One region of the Streptomyces sp. NPDC104381 genome, then DNA from elsewhere that is predicted to be linked to it. Evidence: riboswitches for the same ligand, from Rfam matches in the RefSeq annotation. Region 1 holds a riboswitch; each other region holds the start of a gene.
What was found. Region 1 has a riboswitch for cyclic di-AMP ahead of ACZ607_RS08590 (transglycosylase SLT domain-containing protein). Riboswitches for the same ligand answer to the same signal wherever they lie in the genome.
Positions count from the first base shown of each region.

Region 1 (6,995 bases):
GGCCTTCTCGTCGGTCTTCGTCGTGGGCAACAGCCTCCGTCTGCGCGGCTTCCGCGCCGCCGACCGGGACGGCGCCCGCGCCTCCTCCCATGCCCACGGGCCCGCGTCCCCCAGCAGCGCGGGGGACCCGGCCAACGGGTAGGTTCGGTGGCGTGGCCACTCTGCTGATCGTGCATCACACCCCGTCGCCCAACTGCCAGGCACTGTTCGAAGCGGTGCTGTCCGGCGCGACGACGGAGGACATCGAGGGCGTACGGGTCGTGCGGCGGGCGGCCCTCGCCGCCACGGCGTCCGACGTGCTGGCGGCCGACGGCTTCCTGCTCGGCACCCCGGCGAACCTCGGGTACATGTCCGGCGCCCTGAAACACTTCTTCGACCAGGTCTACTACCCGTGCCTGGACGCGACGAAGGGCCGGCCCTTCGGCTACTACGTGCACGGCGGCAACGACGTCACCGGCGCCGTACGCGGCATCGAGGCGATCACGACGGGCCTCGGATGGCGCCGTGCGGCCGACGCCGTGACCGTCACCGGTGAGCCGGGCAAGGCCGACACCGAGGCGTGCTGGGAGCTGGGGGCGACGCTCGCCGCCGGCCTGATGGACTGACGGGCCCGGTACGGGGGCGCAGCCGTTCACGCCGCTCCCCGGTGGCCCGTACGAAAGCCGCGGCGGCGGCTCTCCCGACTCAGGCGCGGTCGATGTGCACGCTGGTCGACTTCACGCGGGCCGTCGCCTCGATGCCGACCTCCAGCCCCAGCTCCTCCACGGCTTCCCTGGTCAGCAGCGAGACGAGGCGGTGCGGACCGGCCTGGATCTCGACCTGGGCGGCCACGTCGCCGAGCTTCACGGCCGTGACGATGCCCGGGAAGGCGTTGCGCGCCGAGGTGTAGGAGGCCTCCTCGTCGCCGCCGCCGCTCTGGCCGACCTCGATCGAGAACGCCGCCAGATCACGGCCGTCGATGAGACGGCGCCCGCCCTCGTCGCGATGGGTCGCCACCCGGCCGGCGTCCGCCCAGCGTCGTGCGGTGTCCGGGCTGACGCCGAGGAGGCGCGCGGCCTGCCCGATGGTGTAGGTCTGCATGCGTGACATGGTAAGAGATCTTCTCGCATATGCAAGCTTAGTTCGTATAACTCCTTGCATATGCGAGCCCGTCGGCGGAGCGGGAATCCTCCGAGTGCATGCGGCCGGGCGCGGAGGCCGTCAGTGTGTGGCCCGCCGTCGGAGCCCGCTCAGCGCGGCTTCCACGTCAGCTTGCCCCCGCCCACCCAGCGGACGACCGCCGGGTCGTCGAGGTCATGGACCTGGATTCCGGCCGCGGAGGCGGCGATCAGGACGTCCGTCATGTCGGTCGCGCCTCCGATCACCTCTCCGTCGATCTCCACGACGCGGAAGGGCGGATCCCCGGGCTGGACGGGCAGGACGGTGATCCGGGGGGCCGAGGCGTGAGGGCTTTCAGTCATAGCCGGATCGGTTCCACATGGACGCTCCAGGTATGCCCGCCAGCGCCTTTTGTGAGTCGTATGCCCGGTTTGAGTCGGTTTCTTGAAATTGATCCCGTAATCCATAAAAGGCCATTTCGTGTGACCTGGGGCCTTCGCTCGGGCGCAAAACGCCCGAATCGGGCGCCGTGACCAGCGTCACCTTATGCGCCCCCGACGCAGGGGTGCGGCAGTCGGTTCCCTTCTGTGCCAAGAGAAGTGACGGACGCGATGTGGGGTGGATTACATGAATTCACAAGAATTGATCTTGCGAATGAATTGTGATCAACGAACCAGGCTTGTTCCTTTCCCTATTTCTCGCCTACGGTCACCATCACTCCGGGCGGAACGCCGAATCCTGCCGCCGTCCGGTTACCCGACCGATCACTTCTCGTACGGCAGGAGCGGGGGACCCAAGTAAGCGCCGATCCGGTTTCCGGAGCGGCTCGGGGTGAAGTCGCATTCCCATGCGGCCGGGCATCTCCAGCCCGAACCCGACAGCTCACTTCGCAGGCGACGGAGAGGAATTCAGCATGCCCGAAAATGGTAAGCACCGTCGTTTCAGGACCAGTTCGCTGACTCGCGGCATCATCGCCGTGACCACGGGTGGAGCCGCCCTGGCCCTCCCCGTGATCGGCGCTACCGGCGCCTTCGCCGCCCCGGCCCAGCCGGCCGCCGTCGAAAAGGCCGCCACCTCGACTGCCGCGACCGGCAAGGGAATTGCCGCGCAGAAGTCCAAGCCCGCCTCGTATTCCGTGGTCGTGGGTGACACCCTTGCGAAGATCGCTCGGGAGCATTCCGTGAACGGTGGCTGGAAGGCCCTGTACGAGGCCAACGAGAAGGCCGTCGGCGGAAACCCGGACCTGATTCACCCCGGTCTCGAGCTGACCCTCGGTGGCAAGGCCGGGAACAAGTCCGCGGACAAGGCCGAGTCCAAGGCCTCCGACCGTGCCGAGCAGAGCGCCGACCGCGCCGACCGTTCGGAGCGCACGAGCACCTCCGCCGCCGCGGAGGGCGCGCCCGCCGCCGAGACCGCTCCTGCCGCCGAGCCGGTCTCGTACACGAACGACCTCGACGGCTGGATCAAGGAGTCGCTCGCCGTCATGGCCGAGCACGGCATCCCCGGCACCTACGAGGGCATCCACCGCAACATCATCCGCGAGTCCGCGGGTGACCCCCAGGCCATCAACAACTGGGACATCAACGCGATCAACGGCGTCCCGTCCAAGGGCCTGCTGCAGGTCATCGACCCGACCTTCCAGGCCTACCACGTGCCCGGTACGTCGATGGACAGCTACGACCCGGTCGCCAACATCACGGCCGCGTGCAACTACGCCGCGGACAAGTACGGCTCCATCGACAACGTCTTCGGGGCCTACTGAGCCTCGGCGAGGCGGAACCCCTGACGCACGGCGTGTGACAGAGGGACAGAAGTGACGGGTGGTACGGGTTCGGCGGAACCCGTACCACCCGTCGTCCGTTTGTACGGCGTCGCGTGTGCCGTGACCGCGCCGTCCCGGCCGCCGACAGGCCGGGCGGAACCCGGTTGACTGGTCTCGTACAGGTTCGTCGTCCATACTGCCCGCCGTGGAGCAGCGCATAGATTCGAACACCAAGCCAGAGTTCGCCGCGGGGACCGACCCGGCGTACATCCCCGGCCTGACGGCCCCTGCCCCCGCGCGGACGGAGGCGGAAGCGGAGGAGGCGCCCCGGAAGCCCGAGCCGGCCGACGCGGTACCGGAGGCCGACGCCGAGGGCGCGCTCGCCCCGGAGGCGGCCGAGGAGCACGTGGACGGCTCGGCGGCGGCCGCGATCGACGACGCGGCCACGGCCGACGAGGCGCCGGCTGACGGCGCGGCCCCCGAAGCCGCCCGTGAGGGCGCCCGCGACGAGGACGGCCCCGTCTTCGAGGTCAGTGACCGGCGCGGGTCCATCCGGGTGGACGCCGAGGGGGTCCGCTTCCGGCTCGACGACCAGGAGGCGGAGTTCGACTGGTCCGAGATCGGCGCGGTCGAGGTCAGGACGGGCCGCTTCGGCCGCCGGTTCACCGTGACCGTCCACCTGTCGAGCCGCCGGTGGTTCAACGCCGAGGTCGAGGCCGGTGCCCGCGGCGACCTCAAGACATGGACGGCGGAACTCGACGAGGCGCTGGACGCCTACTTCGAAGAGGCCTGACCCCTCCGGTCGCCTCCGCGCACCGGGCCGCCCGCCGGCCCGGTGCGCGGCATGCCGCGACGGCTCAGGCGCCGGCCGCCGTGCCGAGCACGACCGACCGCGTCAGATGGCGCGGCTGGTCGGGGTCCAGGCCCCGGGCCGCCGCGCGGGCGATCGCCAGCCGCTGGACCCGCACCAGATCGGCCAGCGGGTCCAGTCCGCTCTCCACCCAGCGCGCCCCGGTCGCCAGCACCTGCTCCCGCAACCCGTCCGGAGCGGCGCCGAACATCCAGGTCGCCGTCCCGGCCGTGGCGATGCTGATGGGGCCGTGCCGGTACTCCATCGCCGGATACGACTCGGTCCAGGACAGGGACGCCTCCTTCATCTTCAGCGCCGCCTCGTTGGCGAGCCCGACCGTCCAGCCGCGCCCCAGGAAGCTGAACTGGGTGCTGTCCAGGAGCCCTTCGGGCAGGGGTTCCGCGAGGGCGGTCTCCGCGTCCCGTACGACGTCCTCGGTGTGCAGCCCGAGATGGGCGCGGAACAGGGTCAGGGCGGTGGTCGCGAACCTCGTCTGGACCACGGACCGTTCGTCGGCGAAGTCCAGGACGACCACGTCGTCGGCCGCCGTCATCACCGGGGTCGCCGGGTCGGCGGTCACGGCGGTGGTCCGGGTGGTGCCCCGCAGCCGGGACAGCAGGCCGAGCACCTCCGTCGTCGTGCCCGACCGGGTCAGCGCGACGACCCGGTCGTACGTACGCCCGAAGGGGAACTCCGAGGCGGCGTACGCGTCCGACTCGCCCTGGCCCGAGTCCTCGCGGAGCGAGGCGTACGCCTGCGCCATGTAGTACGACGTGCCGCAGCCGACGACGGCGACGCGCTCGCCCGCGGCGGGCAGGGCCGCGCTCCGGTCGAGGGCCACCTCGGCGGCACGGCGCCAGCACTCGGGCTGGCCGGCTGTCTCGGTCTCGACATGCGACATGTCCGCACTCCGCTTCCGCTGCTGTTCGCGTCCGGTGGGGCGTGGAGGATGAAACCGACGCCCGCTTGCTCGATTCTGCATGTTAGCCGGGTCAATCGAGCAAGAACAAGCAAAGTGTTTACGCGCCCGTCATTCACGAGGCATCGGTTTTCGGCCATGCTCGGTGGGTAGTCGACTCGATCCGGTTCCGTCGCACCTGTGTGGGTATCCGTCGCGCGGTGCGGACTCGGTAACCGATATCCCGTACATCAGGCGGAAAATCCCCCATCGGCCCGCCCCGTGGCGACCCCGGACGGTCACCGGGCGACGACGGGCGGCCCGGGCAAGGGGTGATTTCAGGTCACCAGGGCCACATATTGGCCGAGTTCGAACGCACGGCCGGAGCGTGGTCGGCATAATCAGCCCATGTCGATCACGGGTGGGGACATTGTGGACCTCGGCAGGGGGCTGTACGCCTGGCTGCCGCCGAAGCGCGGCTGGGGCCTGGCCAACTGCGGCCTTCTCGTGTCGCCGCGCGGCGCGCTGTGGATCGACACGCCGTACGACACGATCCTCGCCGGGCAGTTCCTGGTGGAGAGCCAGAAGCGGCTGCCCGACGGGGCCGGCATCGACCGTGTGATCGTCACCCACGCCAACGGGGACCACTTCTGGGGCGCCGGGGTGCTGCCCGACGCGGAGATCATCGCGACCCGCGAGGCCCGGGAGCACATCCACTACGACCCCACCCCGCAGCAGCAGCAGGCTCTGGTGGCCGGAAGTGATCCCTCCACTCCTCTCGGCGCGTACCTCGGCCGTCACTTCGGGGTCTTCGACTGGTCGGACACCGAAACGGTGCGCCCCACGACGTACTTCACCGGAGAGCTCGAACTGACCCTGGGGGAGTACGCCGTCCAGGTGTCCTCCCTGCCGCCCGCGCACACGGGGGGCGACCTCATCGTCCATCTGCCCGCGCAGCGCACGGTGTTCAGCGGGGACGTCATCTTCTCCTCCACCCCGCAGCAGCCCGGCGACCACCCGGTGCACTGGGCCGGGCCCCTGAGCAACGTCATCGACGCCTGCGAACGCGTCCTGGCCACCGGCGCCGAGGTGATCGTCCCGGGCCACGGCCCGGTGCTCGACCCCGCCGGGGTGCGGGAGCACATGGCCTACCTCGCGTACGTACGTGAACGCGCGCATGCCCTCCACGCGGCGGGAGTGCCCGCGGTCGAGGCGGCCCGCAGGGTGATCGCGGAGCGCCGCTACCCGGATCTCGGCCTGCCCGAGCGGCTCGTGGTGACCATCGGGAGCGAGTACCGCCACCTGGACGGCTCCGGAATGCCCGGCGTCCTCGAGGTGATGGCGGACGTGGCCGCCGTCGCCCACGAGACCGAGAGCGGAGGCGCCGCGTGACGCCCGGCCGGTGCCGCGCGGGCCGCAGGCCGTCCCCGACCCCAGGGACGCGGTGACGCCGTGGTCGCATGGATCGTGGCACTGATCGCCGTGGCCGTGGCGATATGGTCGGCCACGCGCATGTACCAGGCCCGCCGCGAAGCCTACGGCGCCTCCGCCCGCGTCGAGCTGACCGAGCGTCAGGCCAAGGCGGCCGAGGCCCGCACCCTCGCCCTCACGGAGGAGATCCGCCAGCTGGCCCGCAAGCGGATACCCGCCGCGGCCACCGCCCTCTCCCACCGGTCCGCCCCCGTCCCCGGGCTCCGGGAGGCCTCCGGCATCGAGGGCGACGCCGCACGGCTGCTGACCGAGGCCGTCCAGGCCGCGCGCACGGCGGTCCTGGAGGAGCGCGGGCGCGTCGACGCGGCGGCCCGGTCGGCCATGCGCGGTACCTCCGCCAAGATCCAGTCGCTGCTCAACCAGTCCCAGCACCTGCTGCACGAACTCCAGCACGAGTACGACGACCCCCGGATCCTGCAGCTCGACTTCCGCAACGAACTGGCCCTCCGCCGCACCCAGGCCACGGCCGTGCTCTGCGACGCCTGGCCCGGCCTCGCCCGGCAGAACTCCTCGCTCGTCGAGGTCGTGCTCGGCGCCCAGTCCCGCGTCCCCGGCTACGAGCGGATCAAGGTCGCCAACCATCTGCGCCAGGAGCGGCTCGCGCTGGTCGCCCGCGCCGCCGAACCTCTCGCGATCGCGCTCGCCGAGCTGCTGGCCAACGCGACGGCGTACTCGCACCCGGACACCGAGGTGCCGGTGACGGTCCAGCAGACCGCCGGGCGCGGCGCCCTGATCCTCGTCGACGACGCCGGGATCGGTATGGACGACGACGCGCTGGCACGGGCCCGCGCGCTTCTGGCGGGCCCTTCCGAGGTGCTGCTGACCGAGCTGGGCGACCCGCCGCAGATCGGCTTCGCCGTGGTCGGACGGCTCATCGCGCGGTACGGCTTCAGCTG
Region 1 covers NZ_JBVJNK010000002.1:806,422-813,416, reverse strand. The annotation lists partial or broken gene ACZ607_RS08610 (heavy metal translocating P-type ATPase) at 1-64, shown strand, start outside; gene ACZ607_RS08605 (flavodoxin family protein) at 153-605, shown strand; gene ACZ607_RS08600 (TOBE domain-containing protein) at 685-1,080, opposite strand; gene ACZ607_RS08595 (hypothetical protein) at 1,230-1,460, opposite strand; cyclic di-AMP (ydaO/yuaA leader) riboswitch at 1,850-2,009, shown strand; gene ACZ607_RS08590 (transglycosylase SLT domain-containing protein) at 2,012-2,860, shown strand; gene ACZ607_RS08585 (hypothetical protein) at 3,066-3,653, shown strand; gene ACZ607_RS08580 (SIS domain-containing protein) at 3,718-4,611, opposite strand; gene ACZ607_RS08575 (MBL fold metallo-hydrolase) at 5,017-6,000, shown strand; gene ACZ607_RS08570 (ATP-binding protein) at 6,061-6,995, shown strand, end outside.

Region 2 (6,995 bases), on a different contig from region 1:
ATTTCGTCCATGACCCCGCACCGACCGGTCCGGAAATCGTTGGTCGAAGCAGTGGCCCGAATCACGTCCACTGCCTAACATCGATCACCGCAAGGCTTTGTGCACTGATGCACAAACTCTCCCCGGGAGGCTCCTTTGCACCGCCGTCGTCGCACCGCGCTCGCCCTGTCCGCCGCCACGCTCCTCGCGGCGCCGCTCCTGACCGCCTGCGGGAGCGAGGCCCATCCCGGTGCCGCGGCCGTGGTCGGCGGCGACCGGATCGACGTGGCCACGGTCCAGGCGCAGGCGGCCGACGTGCGCACCGCGCAGCAGGAGTCCGACCGTTCCCAGGAGCTGGTGACGAAGTCGGGCCAGCTGACCCGGGTCAAGCTGTCCGGGCTGATCTTCGGGCGGGTCCTGGACCGCGCCGCGGAGGACGCCGGGGTGAGCGTCAGCCGCAAGGAGATCCAGCAGATCCGCAGCGACGCCGCCGAGCAGTCCGGCGGGGACGAGGCGGTGCGGGCGGGCATGCTGGAGCAGCGCTGGGTGGCACCCGGCCAGATCGAGGCGAGCCTGCGCCAGGAGGTCCAGCTCCAGAAGCTGGCCCAGGCGATCGGCGCCGACCTGCAGAGCCCCGCCGGGGTGCAGGCCGTCGGACAGAGCCTGACCGAGGCGTCGAAGGCGCTCCACATCGACGTCAACCCGCGCTACGGCAGCTGGGACGACCAGAAGGTCCAGCTCAGCACGTACAAGGCCCCGTGGATCACCCAGGTCACCCCGGTCGAGGGGCAGGAGCAGGCGGGCGCCTGACGCGTGCCCGGAGGTAGGTTCGGGGGGTGAACGCTGAAGACCCCGGCCGTATCGTCCTGCTCACCGCCAGCCACCGGGTCGCCCCCGGTCTGCTGTCCTGGCCCGCCTGGCAGACGCTGCGCGCCGCCGACCGGGTGCTGTGCGCCGGGCCCGGCCACCCGCAGCTGCCGTATCTGCGGGAGGCCGGTGTGGCCGTGGAGCACGGCGCGCCGTCGGCCGAGGAGCTGGTGGACGACTGCGCGGGCGGCCGGACCGTGGTGGTGCTGGTGGGCGGCGAGGGTGACCAGCGGCTCACCGACGGCCTGGCCCGGCTCGGCGGTTCGGGCCGGGTGCGGATGCCCGACCTGGAGCTGCTGCCCGGTTCGTACGACCTGCCGGGCGCCCGGCTGCTCGACCTGGTGCAGGTCATGGACCGGATCAGGCTCGAATGCCCCTGGACCTCGCAGAAGACGCACAAGGGCCTCGCGAAGTACGCCATCGAGGAGGCGTACGAACTGGTCGAGGCCATCGAGGACGGTGACCGCGAGGAGCTGCGCGAGGAGCTCGGCGACGTCCTGCTCCAGGTCGTCTTCCACGCCCGGATCGCGCAGGAGGACCAGGACGAGCCGTTCGGCATCGACGACGTGGCGGGCACGATCGTCGAGAAGCTGATCCACCGTCATCCGCATGTGTTCGGCGACGCGACCGCCGAGACCCCGGAGGACGTCCACGCCCACTGGCTCCGTACGAAGGCGATCGAGAAGCAGCGCGAGTCGGTCACCGACGGGGTGCCGCTCGGCCAGCCGGGGCTCGCGCTGGCCGCCAAGCTCGGCAGCAGGGCCCGGGCCGCGGGCCTCGACGCCGCGCTCCCCGAGGGCGACGGGATCGGCTACCGGCTGCTCGCCCTCGCGGTGGAGGCCGAACAGGACGGCACCGACCCGGAGGCCGCCCTGCGGGCCGCCGCCCGCGCCTACCGGGACGCGATCCGGACGGCGGAGGGGCTCGGCGGCCCCGGAGCCGCTCCGGATAGCGTCGAGGAGTGAACGACAGCCCCGGGGCGGACCCCGCGCCCGACGCAGCACCCGAACTCTTCACCTGGGAGTTCGCCACCGACCCGTACCCCGCCTACGCCTGGCTCCGCGAGCACAGCCCCGTGCACCGCACGAAGCTGCCCAGCGGGGTCGAGGCCTGGCTGGTGACCCGGTACGGCGACGCCCGGCAGGCCCTCGCCGACACCCGGCTCTCCAAGAACCCGGCCCACCACGCGGGCTCCGCGAACGCCAAGGGCAAGACGGGCATCCCGGGCGAGCGCAAGGCCGAGCTGATGACGCATCTGCTGAACATCGACCCCCCGGACCACACCCGGCTGCGCCGGCTCGTGTCCAAGGCGTTCACCCCGCGCCGGGTCGCGGAGTTCGCGCCGCGCGTGCAGGAGCTGACGGACCGCCTCATCGACGGCTTCGCCGAGGAGGGGAAGGCGGACCTGATCCACGACTTCGCGTTCCCCCTGCCCATCTACGCGATCTGCGACCTGCTGGGGGTGCCCCGGGAGGACCAGGACGACTTCCGCGACTGGGCGGGCATGATGATCCGGCACGGCGGCGGGCCACGCGGCGGGGTGGCCCGGTCGGTCAAGAAGATGCGCGGCTATCTCGCCGAACTCATCCACCGTAAGAGGGAGAATCCCGGCGACGACCTGATCTCCGGGCTCATCCGGGCGAGCGACCACGGCGAGCACCTCAGCGAGAACGAGGCCGCGGCCATGGCCTTCATCCTCCTCTTCGCCGGTTTCGAGACGACGGTGAACCTCATCGGCAACGGCACCTACGCCCTGCTGCGCAACCCGTCCCAGCGCGAGCGCCTGGAGCGCTCGTTGGCCGCCGGGGAGACGGACCTGCTCGCCACGGGCATCGAGGAGCTGCTGCGCTACGACGGCCCGGTGGAGCTCGCGACCTGGCGCTACGCCACCGAGCCCGTGACCCTGGGAGGGCAGGACATCGCGGCCGGCGACCCCGTCCTCGTGGTGCTGGCCGCCGCCGACCGGGACCCGGAGCGATTCCAGGATGCGGACACCCTGGATCTCGCACGCAGTGACAATCAGCATCTCGGATACGGGCACGGCATCCACTACTGCCTGGGGGCTCCGCTGGCCCGGCTGGAGGGCCAGGTGGCGCTGGCGACCCTGCTGAGACGCCTCCCCGACCTGCGGCTCGCTGCGGATCCTGCCGATTTGCGCTGGCGCGGCGGACTCATCATGCGTGGACTGCGCACGCTTCCCGTGGAGTTCGGTCCCGGGGAGCCCGCCGAAAAAGGTGACAGCCTGTCAACTCTGTGACTTTCACGTGATCTCTGCTGCATCGACTTGTGACACACGTTCGAGTAGGGCTAGGTTCACCGTTCGACTCACCCGTCACAAGTCAGTCACACGGAAGGCAACCCCATGGGCTCCGCGACCGGCAGACACCGCCGCCCTCGCCAGGCACCCGCCATCGTCGTCGCCGCAGGCGTCACCGGATCGGCCATCGCCATCCCGCTGCTCGGCGCCGGCGGCGCGCAGGCCGCCGACGCGTCCACCTGGGACAGGGTCGCCGAATGCGAGAGCGGCGGCATGTGGAGTGCCGACCTCGGCAACGGCTACTACGGCGGTCTGCAGTTCTCGCAGGACACGTGGTCGGCGTACGGCGGCACGGCCTACGCCCCCCGGGCCGACCTGGCCAGCCGCTCGCAGCAGATCGCGGTCGCGGAGAAGGTCCTGGACGACAAGGGACCGCAGGCATGGCCGAGCTGCGCGGTGATCTCCGGGCTCGCCCTGGACGGCACGCTGCCGGGCGTCGACCCGGGCGGCGAGCCGTCCGCGGAGCCCTCCGACACCGCGACCCCGTCCGAGACCCCTTCCGCCGAGCCCTCGGACACCGCGACGCCGTCCGACACGCCCTCGTCCGGATCGAAGGCTCCGTCCGACGAGGCCGACGACACGGCCGGCCAGGACGACGACACGGACGCGTCGCCGTCCGCCACCCCGACCCCCGAGCCCTCCGGGACGTCCGGCGCCTCCCGGGGCGACGGCGGGACGGGCGGCAAGCACCGGGGCACGCCCGCCCCCGAGACGAGCGCGGGAGCGGACCTGGACGAGGGGCGCGAGTCCGGCCGCCACGCCTCGCGCGGTGAGTCCGAGGCACGTCAGGGCGCGGAGGGCACGTACACCGTCCGCGAAGGCGACAACCTCTGGTCGATCGCCGACGCGCAGGACCTCGACGGCGGCTGGCCGGCGCTCTACGAGGCCAACAAGGACGAGCTGGGCTCCGACCCCGACCTGATCCTTCCCGGCCAGAGCCTGGACCTCCTGGGCCTCGGGTCCGACGCGCAGGGCGACTCGGCGGAGACCGCCGCCGCCAACTGATCAAAAGCGGGAAAACGCCCCGAAAACAGGGGTAGTTCAGAGGCCTATGTCCACTTATGCGTAAGTGAGACATGGGTCTCTTTGCTTCAACTCCTGCGGTCGGTCCGTCCGATCCGTCCATATTGGCTCCGACCTGCGAAAACGAACCTTCACGTCGAACCGGTACGGGCTGATTGGCCGTTATGTCCATCTTTGAATGTGGGGGTTGCGTGTGTTTACGGTCGGAGCCGCTCGCACCGCGGGCACCTTCGACCGTCACGCCGAATCCTGCCGTCGGCCGAAGGGGACCGACGCGTAAAGCGCCGTAGGCAGGAGCGGGGGACCCAGGTAAGTGCCGGACCCGGCCGTCGGAAGACGGGCCGTGTACGGCTTGGGGTGAAGTCGTCCGCGAGTAGGGCGACCGGGCCACTCACAGCCCGAACCCGACAGCTCACCTCGTAGGCGTCGGTGAGGAGAACCATGCTGCTTTCCAGCAAGGGCAAGCACCGTCGCCCGTCCAAGGCCGTCCGCATCGCGACCCTGGCCGGTGTCACCGGTGCCGCCGTCGCCGTGCCGCTGATGGGCGCGACCGGCGCTTCCGCCGCCTCCGTCGACACCTGGGACGCTGTCGCCCAGTGCGAGTCCGGTGGCAACTGGTCCATCAACACCGGCAACGGCTACTACGGCGGTCTGCAGTTCTCGCAGTCCAGCTGGGCCGCCGCCGGCGGCACGCAGTACGCCGCCCGCGCCGACCTGGCCTCCAAGGACCAGCAGATAGCCGCCGCCGAGAAGCTCCTCGACCTTCAGGGCCCGGGTGCCTGGTCCTGCGCCGGGGCCGGCGGGCTGACGAACGACGGTGTGGACCCGGGCGTCGACACCGGCGCGTCGAAGAACGGCGACACCGACCCGCAGGCCGCTCCGGAGCGCAAGGCCGAGCAGCCCACCACGCGCAGCGAGAAGCGCACGGCCCCCGAGAAGACCGTCACCACCCCGACCGGCGAGAAGGTCGAGAAGGGCGACGGCGAGTACAAGGTCAAGGCCGGCGACACCCTCAGCAAGATCGCCGAGGCGAAGAAGGTCAAGGGCGGCTGGGAGAAGCTGTTCAAGCTGAACGACGACATCGTCGACGAGGCCGACCTGATCTTCCCGGGCCAGCAGCTCCACCTGAAGTAGTCGGAAACACCCCCGGGGCGCTCCTCCTGCCCCGGAGGCCGGGCCCGGCGCGCAGACCCCCCGCGCGCCGGGCCGGGCCGTGTCCGGACCCTCCCGGGGACGCCCCGGCCGGGGGCCGTTCGCGGGCTCGCCGTGAAGGTGAGTGTTCAACAGTTGTGGTTACTCGCCAGTAGATTTCTGGAGCTTTGCCCGGAATGCAGGTCCTTGGGTCCTTTTTCGTCCCAGGGGACGGGCGGACGGCCGACGGAGCGTGCCGAGCCGGTTAGGCTCGTGGCGCAAGGCCACAGTGACCCTGCACAACCAGTGTCAGATCCCAGAAGGAGATGCCTCGTGCCGTCCATCGACGTCGTCGTAGCCAGGGAAATCCTCGACTCCCGGGGCAACCCCACGGTCGAGGTCGAGGTTGGCCTCGACGACGGCAGCACGGGACGTGCTGCTGTTCCGTCCGGCGCCTCCACCGGTGCGTTCGAGGCCATCGAGCTTCGCGACGGGGACCCCAACCGTTACCAGGGCAAGGGCGTCGAGAAGGCCGTCCTCGCCGTGATCGAGCAGATCGGCCCGGAGCTCGTCGGCTACGACGCCACCGAGCAGCGCCTCATCGACCAGGCGATGTTCGACCTGGACGCCACCGAGAACAAGGGCTCCCTCGGTGCCAACGCCATCCTCGGTGTCTCGCTGGCCGTGGCGCACGCCGCGTCCGAGGCGTCCGACCTCCCGCTCTTCCGCTACCTCGGCGGCCCGAACGCGCACCTGCTGCCCGTTCCGATGATGAACATCCTGAACGGCGGCTCGCACGCCGACTCCAACGTGGACATCCAGGAGTTCATGATCGCGCCGATCGGCGCCGAGTCCTTCTCCGAGGCCCTTCGCTGGGGCGCGGAGATCTACCACACGCTGAAGAAGGTCCTGAAGACCAAGGGCCTGTCCACCGGTCTCGGTGACGAGGGCGGCTTCGCCCCCAACCTCGAGTCCAACCGCGCCGCCCTCGACCTCATCCTCGAGGCCGTCAAGGAGGCCGGTTACGTCCCGGGCCGCGACATCGCGCTCGCGCTCGACGTCGCCGCGTCCGAGTTCTACAAGGACGGCGTCTACGAGTTCGAGGGCAAGTCCCGCTCGGCCGCCGAGATGACCGAGTACTACGAGGAGCTCGTCTCCGCGTACCCGCTGGTCTCCATCGAGGACCCGCTGTACGAGGACGACTGGGCCGGCTGGAAGGTCATCACCGACAAGCTCGGCTCCAAGGTGCAGATCGTCGGTGACGACCTGTTCGTCACCAACCCCGAGCGCCTCACCCGTGGCATCGAGGAGGGCTCGGCCAACGCCCTGCTCGTCAAGGTCAACCAGATCGGTTCGCTGACCGAGACCCTCGACGCCGTGGAGCTGGCCCAGCGCAACGGCTTCAAGTGCATGATGTCCCACCGCTCCGGTGAGACCGAGGACGTCACCATCGCCGACCTCGCCGTCGCGGTGAACTGCGGCCAGATCAAGACCGGCGCCCCGGCCCGCTCGGACCGCGTCGCCAAGTACAACCAGCTGCTGCGCATCGAGGAGATCCTCGACGACGCCGCGGTGTACGCCGGCCGTTCGGCGTTCCCGCGGTTCCGCTTCGAGGGCTGACAGCCCGAGTCCGGAGCACCAGCCTCCGTCCGTCCCCGCATCCGGTCCCGTACCGTGT
Region 2 covers NZ_JBVJNK010000010.1:159,219-166,213, forward strand. The annotation lists gene ACZ607_RS31020 (SurA N-terminal domain-containing protein) at 136-789, shown strand; gene ACZ607_RS31025 (nucleoside triphosphate pyrophosphohydrolase) at 816-1,811, shown strand; gene ACZ607_RS31030 (cytochrome P450 family protein) at 1,808-3,103, shown strand; gene ACZ607_RS31035 (transglycosylase family protein) at 3,209-4,168, shown strand; cyclic di-AMP (ydaO/yuaA leader) riboswitch at 4,459-4,627, shown strand; gene ACZ607_RS31040 (LysM peptidoglycan-binding domain-containing protein) at 4,628-5,320, shown strand; gene eno (phosphopyruvate hydratase) at 5,651-6,937, shown strand.
Region 2: it holds a riboswitch for cyclic di-AMP, as region 1 does, so the genes downstream of both, ACZ607_RS31040 (LysM peptidoglycan-binding domain-containing protein) here and ACZ607_RS08590 (transglycosylase SLT domain-containing protein) in region 1, are expected to answer to the same signal.

Region 3 (6,995 bases), on a different contig from region 1:
GTACGGGACGGCCGAGTTCGCCTCCCTCGACGGAGCCGGCTCGCACGATCTCCACGACTCCGCCGACCTCCGCGACACCTCCGACCTCCGCGACTCCGCCGATCTCCACGACTCCGTCGGCGCCCAGGACTCCTCCGGTTCCCACGACCACGCCGGGATCCCCGAGGACGGCGCCGCGCAGGCGGCCCCGTACGCCGGGAGCCATGAGGCCGACGGCGAGAACGAGCCGATGTCGGACGTGCTCGACCCCCTCGGCGACACGACCACCGTGTCCCCCTCCCTGGCGGCGTCCGCACACCCCGTGGGCCGCTCCGCCGCCCCGCGTGGCGGCCGGGGCCGGCGCCGTACTCCCGCCAAGCGTTCCGCGCTCCTCACCGTCGCCGTGCCCTCGGCCTGTGTCATGAGCGTCGCCGGGATCGCCGCAGCCTCGGTGAGCGGCGTCGGCGGGACCGAGGAGGCGAAGGACGAGACCACGTCCATGGCGGCCGCCGACACGGTCAAGCCGGCCGTGGCCAACAACAAGCTGGACACCCAGCTCGCCAACCTCAGCGCCGACGCCGAGAACTTCGCCGACCGCGCCAGCCGCACCCAGGAGCGCATCGACCTGAAGGAGCGTCAGGCCGCCGACAAGAAGAAGCGCGAGGAGGAGGCCGCTCGCCGCGAGGCGCTGCGCCCCAAGTTCATGCTGCCCGTGAAGCAGCACGGCCTCAGCGCCACCTACGGCCAGGCCGGGGTGAACTGGATGTCCGTCCACACGGGCATCGACTTCCCCGTCTCCTACGGCACCCCCGTCATGGCCGCGACCGACGGCACGGTCCGCACCCAGTGGAACAGCGCCTACGGGAACATGGCCATCGTCACTGCGGCCGACGGCACCGAGACGTGGTACTGCCACCTCAGCACCACGAAGATCCGCTCGGGCTCCGTCAAGGCCGGCGACGTCATCGCCTACTCGGGGAGCTCCGGCAACTCCACCGGCCCGCACCTGCACTTCGAGGTGCGGCCCGGCGGCGGCTCGGCGATCGACCCCATGCCCTGGCTCCGCAGCCACGGCATCGACCCGAACTGATTCCGGACCGGCCGCCACACCGGGGGAACACCCCGTGTGGCGGCCGGCCGGTTCAGAGCTTCTCGACCGGCGCGTAGCGCAGCAGGAGCTTCTTGGGCCGCTCGTCCCCGAAGTCGACCGTCGCCTTGGCCTGGTCGCCGAAGCCCTCGACCGCCGTCACCGTGCCCAGGCCGAACTGGTCGTGCGTGACCCGGTCCCCGACCACCAGCGTGACCACCGGCTTCTCCGAGGTGCGCCGGGTCGCGAACCCCGACGGCCCGGACTTCGAGCGCGACGAGGACAGCGACGACGTGATGCCGGACGTCGGTCCCGCCGAGGCGGCCATGGGCCCCTTGCGCTTCCAGTCCAGGTGCTGGTCCGGGATCTCCTCCAGGAACCGCGACGGCGGATTGTACGAGGGCTGTCCCCACGCACTCCGCATCGCCGCCCTGGTCAGATACAGGCGCTCACGGGCGCGCGTGATGCCCACGTAGGCGAGCCGGCGCTCCTCCTCCAGCTCCTTCACCTGGCCGAGCGCGCGCATGTGCGGGAAGACGCCGTCCTCCATGCCGGTCAGGAACACCACGGGGAATTCGAGGCCCTTGGCGGTGTGCAGCGTCATCAGCGTGACGACACCGGAGCCGTCCTCGTCCTCGTCCGGGATCTGGTCGGCGTCGGCGACGAGCGCGACCTTCTCCAGGAACTCGGCGAGCGTGTCGGCCCCCTCGTCCTCCGCCCGCTCCTGCTCGAATTCGAGAGCGACGGAGGCGAGCTCCTGGAGGTTCTCGATACGGGTCTCGTCCTGCGGATCGGTGGACGCCTGCAGCTCGGCGAGGTAGCCGGTCCGCTCCATGACGGCCTCGACCACGACCGCCGGCCCCGCTCCGGACTCCACGATCGTGCGGAGCTCCTCCATCAGCGTGTTGAACCGCTTCACGGCGTTCGCCGACCGGGCCGCCATCCCGTACGCCTCGTCGACGCGGCGCAGCGCCTGCGGGAACGAGATCTTCTCGCGCATCGAGAGGGCGTCGATCATGGCCTCGGCCCGGTCGCCGATGCCGCGCTTGGGCACGTTGAGGATGCGGCGCAGCGGGACCGTGTCCTCGGGGTTGGACAGCACCCGGAGGTAGGCCAGGACGTCCCTGACCTCCTTGCGCTCGTAGAAGCGCACTCCACCGACGACCTTGTAGGGCAGGCCGACGCGGATGAAGATCTCTTCGAAGACACGGGACTGGGCGTTCGTACGGTAGAAGACGGCGACGTCGCCCGCCTTCGCGTCCCCCGCGTCCGTCAGCCGGTCGATCTCGTCGGCGACGAACTGCGCCTCGTCGTGCTCGGTGTCCGCGACGTACCCGGCGATCCGGGTGCCCGTGCCCGCGTTCGTCCAGAGGTTCTTGGGGCGGCGGCTCTCGTTGCGCTCGATGACGGCGTTGGCCGCGGAGAGGATCGTCTGGGTGGAGCGGTAGTTCTGCTCCAGCATGATCGTCGTCGCGTCCGGATAGTCCTCCTCGAACTGGAGGATGTTGCGGATGGTCGCGCCGCGGAAGGCGTAGATCGACTGGTCCGCGTCACCGACGACGCACAGCTCACCGGGGGCGTCCTGCTCGCCGGCCGGGCCCACCAGCTCGCGCACCAGGGTGTACTGGGCGTGGTTGGTGTCCTGGTACTCGTCGACGAGGACGTGCCGGAAGCGCCGGCGGTAGTGCTCGGCGACATCGGGGAACGCCTGGAGCAGGTGCACCGCCGTCATGATGATGTCGTCGAAGTCCAGGGCGTTGGCCTCGCGCAGCCGCGCCTGGTAGAGCGCGTAGGCCTGGGCCAGCGTCTTCTCGAAGCCGTCGGCGGCCTGCCCGGCGAACGTCTCCTCGTCGATCAGCTCGTTCTTCAGGTTCGAGACCTTCGCCGTGAACGACTTCGGCGGGTAGCGCTTCGGGTCGAGGTCCAGATCACGGCAGACCAGCGCCATCAGCCGCTTGGAGTCGGCGGCGTCGTAGATCGAGAACGACGAGGTGAAGCCCAGCCGCTTCGACTCGCGGCGCAGGATCCGCACGCAGGCGCTGTGGAACGTCATGACCCACATGGCGTTGGCGCGCGGGCCCACGAGGCCCTCGACGCGCTCCTTCATCTCGCCGGCGGCCTTGTTGGTGAAGGTGATCGCGAGGATCTGCCCGGGGTGCACCCCGCGCTCGGCCAGGAGGTGGGCGATCCGGTGGGTGAGCACCCGGGTCTTGCCCGAACCGGCCCCGGCGACGATGAGCAGCGGGGACCCGGCGTGCACGACGGCGGCGCGCTGCTCGGTGTTCAGCCCGTCGAGCAGCGCGGCGGAGTCGATGACGGGGCGCGGGGCGCCGTCGCGGTAGTGGGCGTCGCGCGGCGGCGGAGGCGCGTCGAAGACGTCCTCGAAGAGGCCCTCCGGCACCGCCTCGGGCGCGTGCTCCTCAGGGGGCGGCGGGGGGCCGTCCTCCGCTTGCTGGAGGCCGGTCAGGAAACTGTCGTCAAAGAGGCTGCTCATCGCCTCACGAGTCTAGGCGGCCTCACTGACAGCCCGGGCCGCATCGGCGACAACGGTCCGGGACCGTGCGCGGAACGGAACGATCCACCCACGGAACGTGAGATCCCAGGGCCGCTTCCGGCCATGCGGACCTCCGCGCGGAAAAGGTCACGAAAATGTATCGGGCATATCGCACATCAACCTTCACAGGCACACCACGGGTTGGTTAGCGTGCTCCGACGGGTGCCCCGTACCCCCTTGAGGCGAACCGCGCCGCACGGGCGCCCCCGCCGAATCCGTACGCCCACGAAGGGCGCCCGGAACCGGGGACCCACACGCAGCACCGGGGTGAATCGGTCCGTCTCCACCGGACCGTAGGGCAGCCTTCCGTTCCGCCCGAACCCGACAGCTAACCCGGTAGGCGGTCCACGGAAGGAGATGCCGGCCTTGGCGTCGCATCGCAAGCCGCGCACCCGTGTGCGCACCACCACCCCCGCCGTCGGTCTCACGACCGCGGCGCTCGCCTCCGTCACCCTGCTCTCCACGCAGAGCGCCACGGCCGCCCCCGCCGAGCCCAAGCCCAGCATCGAGGAAGTACAGAAGAAGGTCGACGCCCTCTACCGGCAGGCCGGCACCGCGACGCAGCAGTACAACAAGGCGAAGAGCGCGTCGGCCGCGCAGCGCTCCAAGGTCGACGCACTGCTGGAGGCGGCGGCGAAGCGGGCGGACAAGCTCAACGAGACGCGGCGCGAGCTGGGCGGCTACGCCGCCGCGCAGTACCGCACCGGCGCGATCGCGCCGACGGCGACGTTCTTCCTCGCGGACGACCCGCAGTCGTACTTCGACCAGGACCAGCTGATGGCCCGGATGACCAGCCAGCAGCAGAAGGCGGTCGCCGACTTCCGTACGCAGCAGAAGGAGGCGGCGGCGAAGCGCGTCGAGGCGACGAAGAGCCTGGAGACGCTCACCGAGTCGCAGGCCTCGCTGCGCACCAGCAAGCAGCAGGTGCAGACGAAGCTCACCGAGGCGCGCTCGCTGCTGTCGAAGCTGACCGCCGAGGAGAAGGCGCGGCTCGCGGAGCTGGAGCGCAAGAAGGAGGCCGAGGCCAAGCGCAAGGCCGAGGAGCTGGCCCGGCAGCAGGCCGAGAAGGCGAAGGCCGAGCAGGCCGCGAAGGACGAAGCCGCGAAGGAGGGGGCCGGCTCCGGCACGGGGACCGGCTCCGGCACGGGCTCCGACAGCGGCTACGCCTCGAAGGCCGAGAAGGTCCTGGCGTTCGCCCGCGCCCAGATCGGCAAGCCGTACGTCTGGGGGGCGACGGGCCCGTCCTCGTACGACTGCTCGGGGCTCACCCAGGCCGCCTGGAAGGAGGCGGGCGTCGATCTGCCGCGGACCACCTGGGACCAGGTCGAGGTCGGCACCCGGGTGGCCACGGCCGATCTGAAGCCGGGGGACCTCGTCTTCTTCTACGACGACATCAGCCACGTCGGCATCTACAAGGGCGACGGCATGATGATCCACGCACCGAAGCCGGGCGCGAACGTCCGCGAGGAGTCGATCTACTACATGCCGATCTACGGCAGCGTGCGCCCCGCGTAACACCCGGGGAGCACCGCAGGCGGGCGGGCACCGGGGCCACGGCTCCGGTGCCCGCCCGTCCCGCTCAGGTCCAGAGCGTGGCGATGAAGATGTTGGCGACCGTCAGTCCGCCGACCGCGGCGAACGCGCCCTTGTCCACCGTCTCCTCGTCCCGCTTCACATAGACGAGCGCCAGGATCACGATCAGGACCAGCAGCTTCACGCCGATCTTGATGTTGTTCACGCTCTGGTCGTCGGCCTGGTTGAGCCCGACCAGGGCGACACCCGTGACGAGCATGGTGAGCGCGCCGTGCAGCATCGCCGGGACGAAGCGGGCCGTGCCCGCCCCCATGGCCTTCATCTGGGTCAGAAAGCCGCCCAGCAGGGAGGCGATTCCGATGATGTGCAGGGCCACGAAGACATTGATGAGTACGTCCATGGCCGCAGCCTAGCCACGGCCATATCACCACTTTCGGCCAGGTACGACTTACCGATGAGTTGAACCCGGGTCTGCACGGATTGCCGGACTCCGGTTGATTTTCCCGGTCATCCTGCGTAAGCGAAACAGCATATGAGGGCAATAGCTGTCATTACACCTCTTCCCCGTGCGCCGGGTTTAGCGTCCCTCCCAGGTGACCGGATCTGCACGACCGCCCCCGTACCGGGCGGTTCCCCGGTCGCCCCGCCAGGAATCCGGCGGCGGGCCACTCCCCCCTGTGGTGGCCCGCCGCCGGACCCCGGCGGGCCCGCGGCACCCACCGACGGGCAGTCGAACGGAAGGACGCACCACCCCCGTGGCCGCCGATCGGAAAGCCGCTCACCGCAAGCCCAAGCAGCGTCTGTTCACCGGACCTGCTGCCCGCACCGCAGCCACCCTCGCCCTCGCCGGGGCGGCGACCGCGACCGCTCTCGACGGTGCCGCCCAGGCCGACCCCCGGCTCACCCCGGCCCAGGTCGAGGCCAAGGTGGACCGGCTGTACCACGACGCCGAGGTGGCCACCGAGAAGTACAACGGCGCGAAGGAGGAGGCCGCCGCCTCCGAGAAGTCCCTCGACGCCCTGCGCGACGAGGCCGCCCGCAGGACCGAGCGCCTCAACGCCGCCCGCGACACCCTCGGCTCGTACGCCACCGCGCAGTACCGCAGCGCGGGCATCGACCCCGCCGTCCGGCTGGCGCTCTCCTCCGACCCCGACCAGTATCTGGAGCGCGCCTCCTACGAGGACCGGGCGGGCGACCGTCAGGCCGGCGCCCTCAACGGCGTACGCCGGCAGATCAGCGACATCGCCCAGCTCCGCGCCCGCGCCGAGGACGAGCTCGCGGTCCTCGCGTCCCGCCGGGCCGACCTGCGGAAGCACAAGGACGCGGTCCGCACCAAGCTCGCCGACGCCAGGAAGCTCCTGGCCACCCTCACCGCCGAGCAGCGCGCCGGCTACGAGCGCTCGGCCGACGCCGCGCACGGCGGCAGCGCCGTACGCGCCGACCGGGGCGTCCCGCGCGGTTCCGTGGCCGCCCCCAACGCCCGTGCCGCGCAGGCCGTCGACTTCGCGTACGGGGCGCTCGGCAAGCCGTACGTCTGGGGCGCCACCGGGCCGGCGTCCTTCGACTGCTCCGGCCTCACCCAGGCGGCCTGGCGCGCGGCGGGCGTCTCCCTGCCCCGTACGACGTACACCCAGATCAACGCGGGCCGGCGCGTCTCCCGCTCCGAACTCGCCCCCGGCGACCTGGTGTTCTTCTACTCCGGGGTCACCCACGTCGGGCTCTACATCGGCGGCGGCCAGATGATCCACGCCCCGCGCCCCGGCGCACCTGTCCGGATCGCGCCGATCAGCGAAATGCCTTTCGCGGGGGCGACCCGCGTCGCATAGGCTCCCGGGCCCATGG
Region 3 covers NZ_JBVJNK010000006.1:556,258-563,252, reverse strand. The annotation lists gene ACZ607_RS23750 (M23 family metallopeptidase) at 1-1,069, shown strand, start outside; gene pcrA (DNA helicase PcrA) at 1,122-3,560, opposite strand; cyclic di-AMP (ydaO/yuaA leader) riboswitch at 3,818-3,979, shown strand; gene ACZ607_RS23740 (C40 family peptidase) at 3,978-5,135, shown strand; gene ACZ607_RS23735 (hypothetical protein) at 5,200-5,553, opposite strand; gene ACZ607_RS23730 (C40 family peptidase) at 5,909-6,979, shown strand; gene ACZ607_RS23725 (GNAT family N-acetyltransferase) at 6,992-6,995, shown strand, end outside.
Region 3: it holds a riboswitch for cyclic di-AMP, as region 1 does, so the genes downstream of both, ACZ607_RS23740 (C40 family peptidase) here and ACZ607_RS08590 (transglycosylase SLT domain-containing protein) in region 1, are expected to answer to the same signal.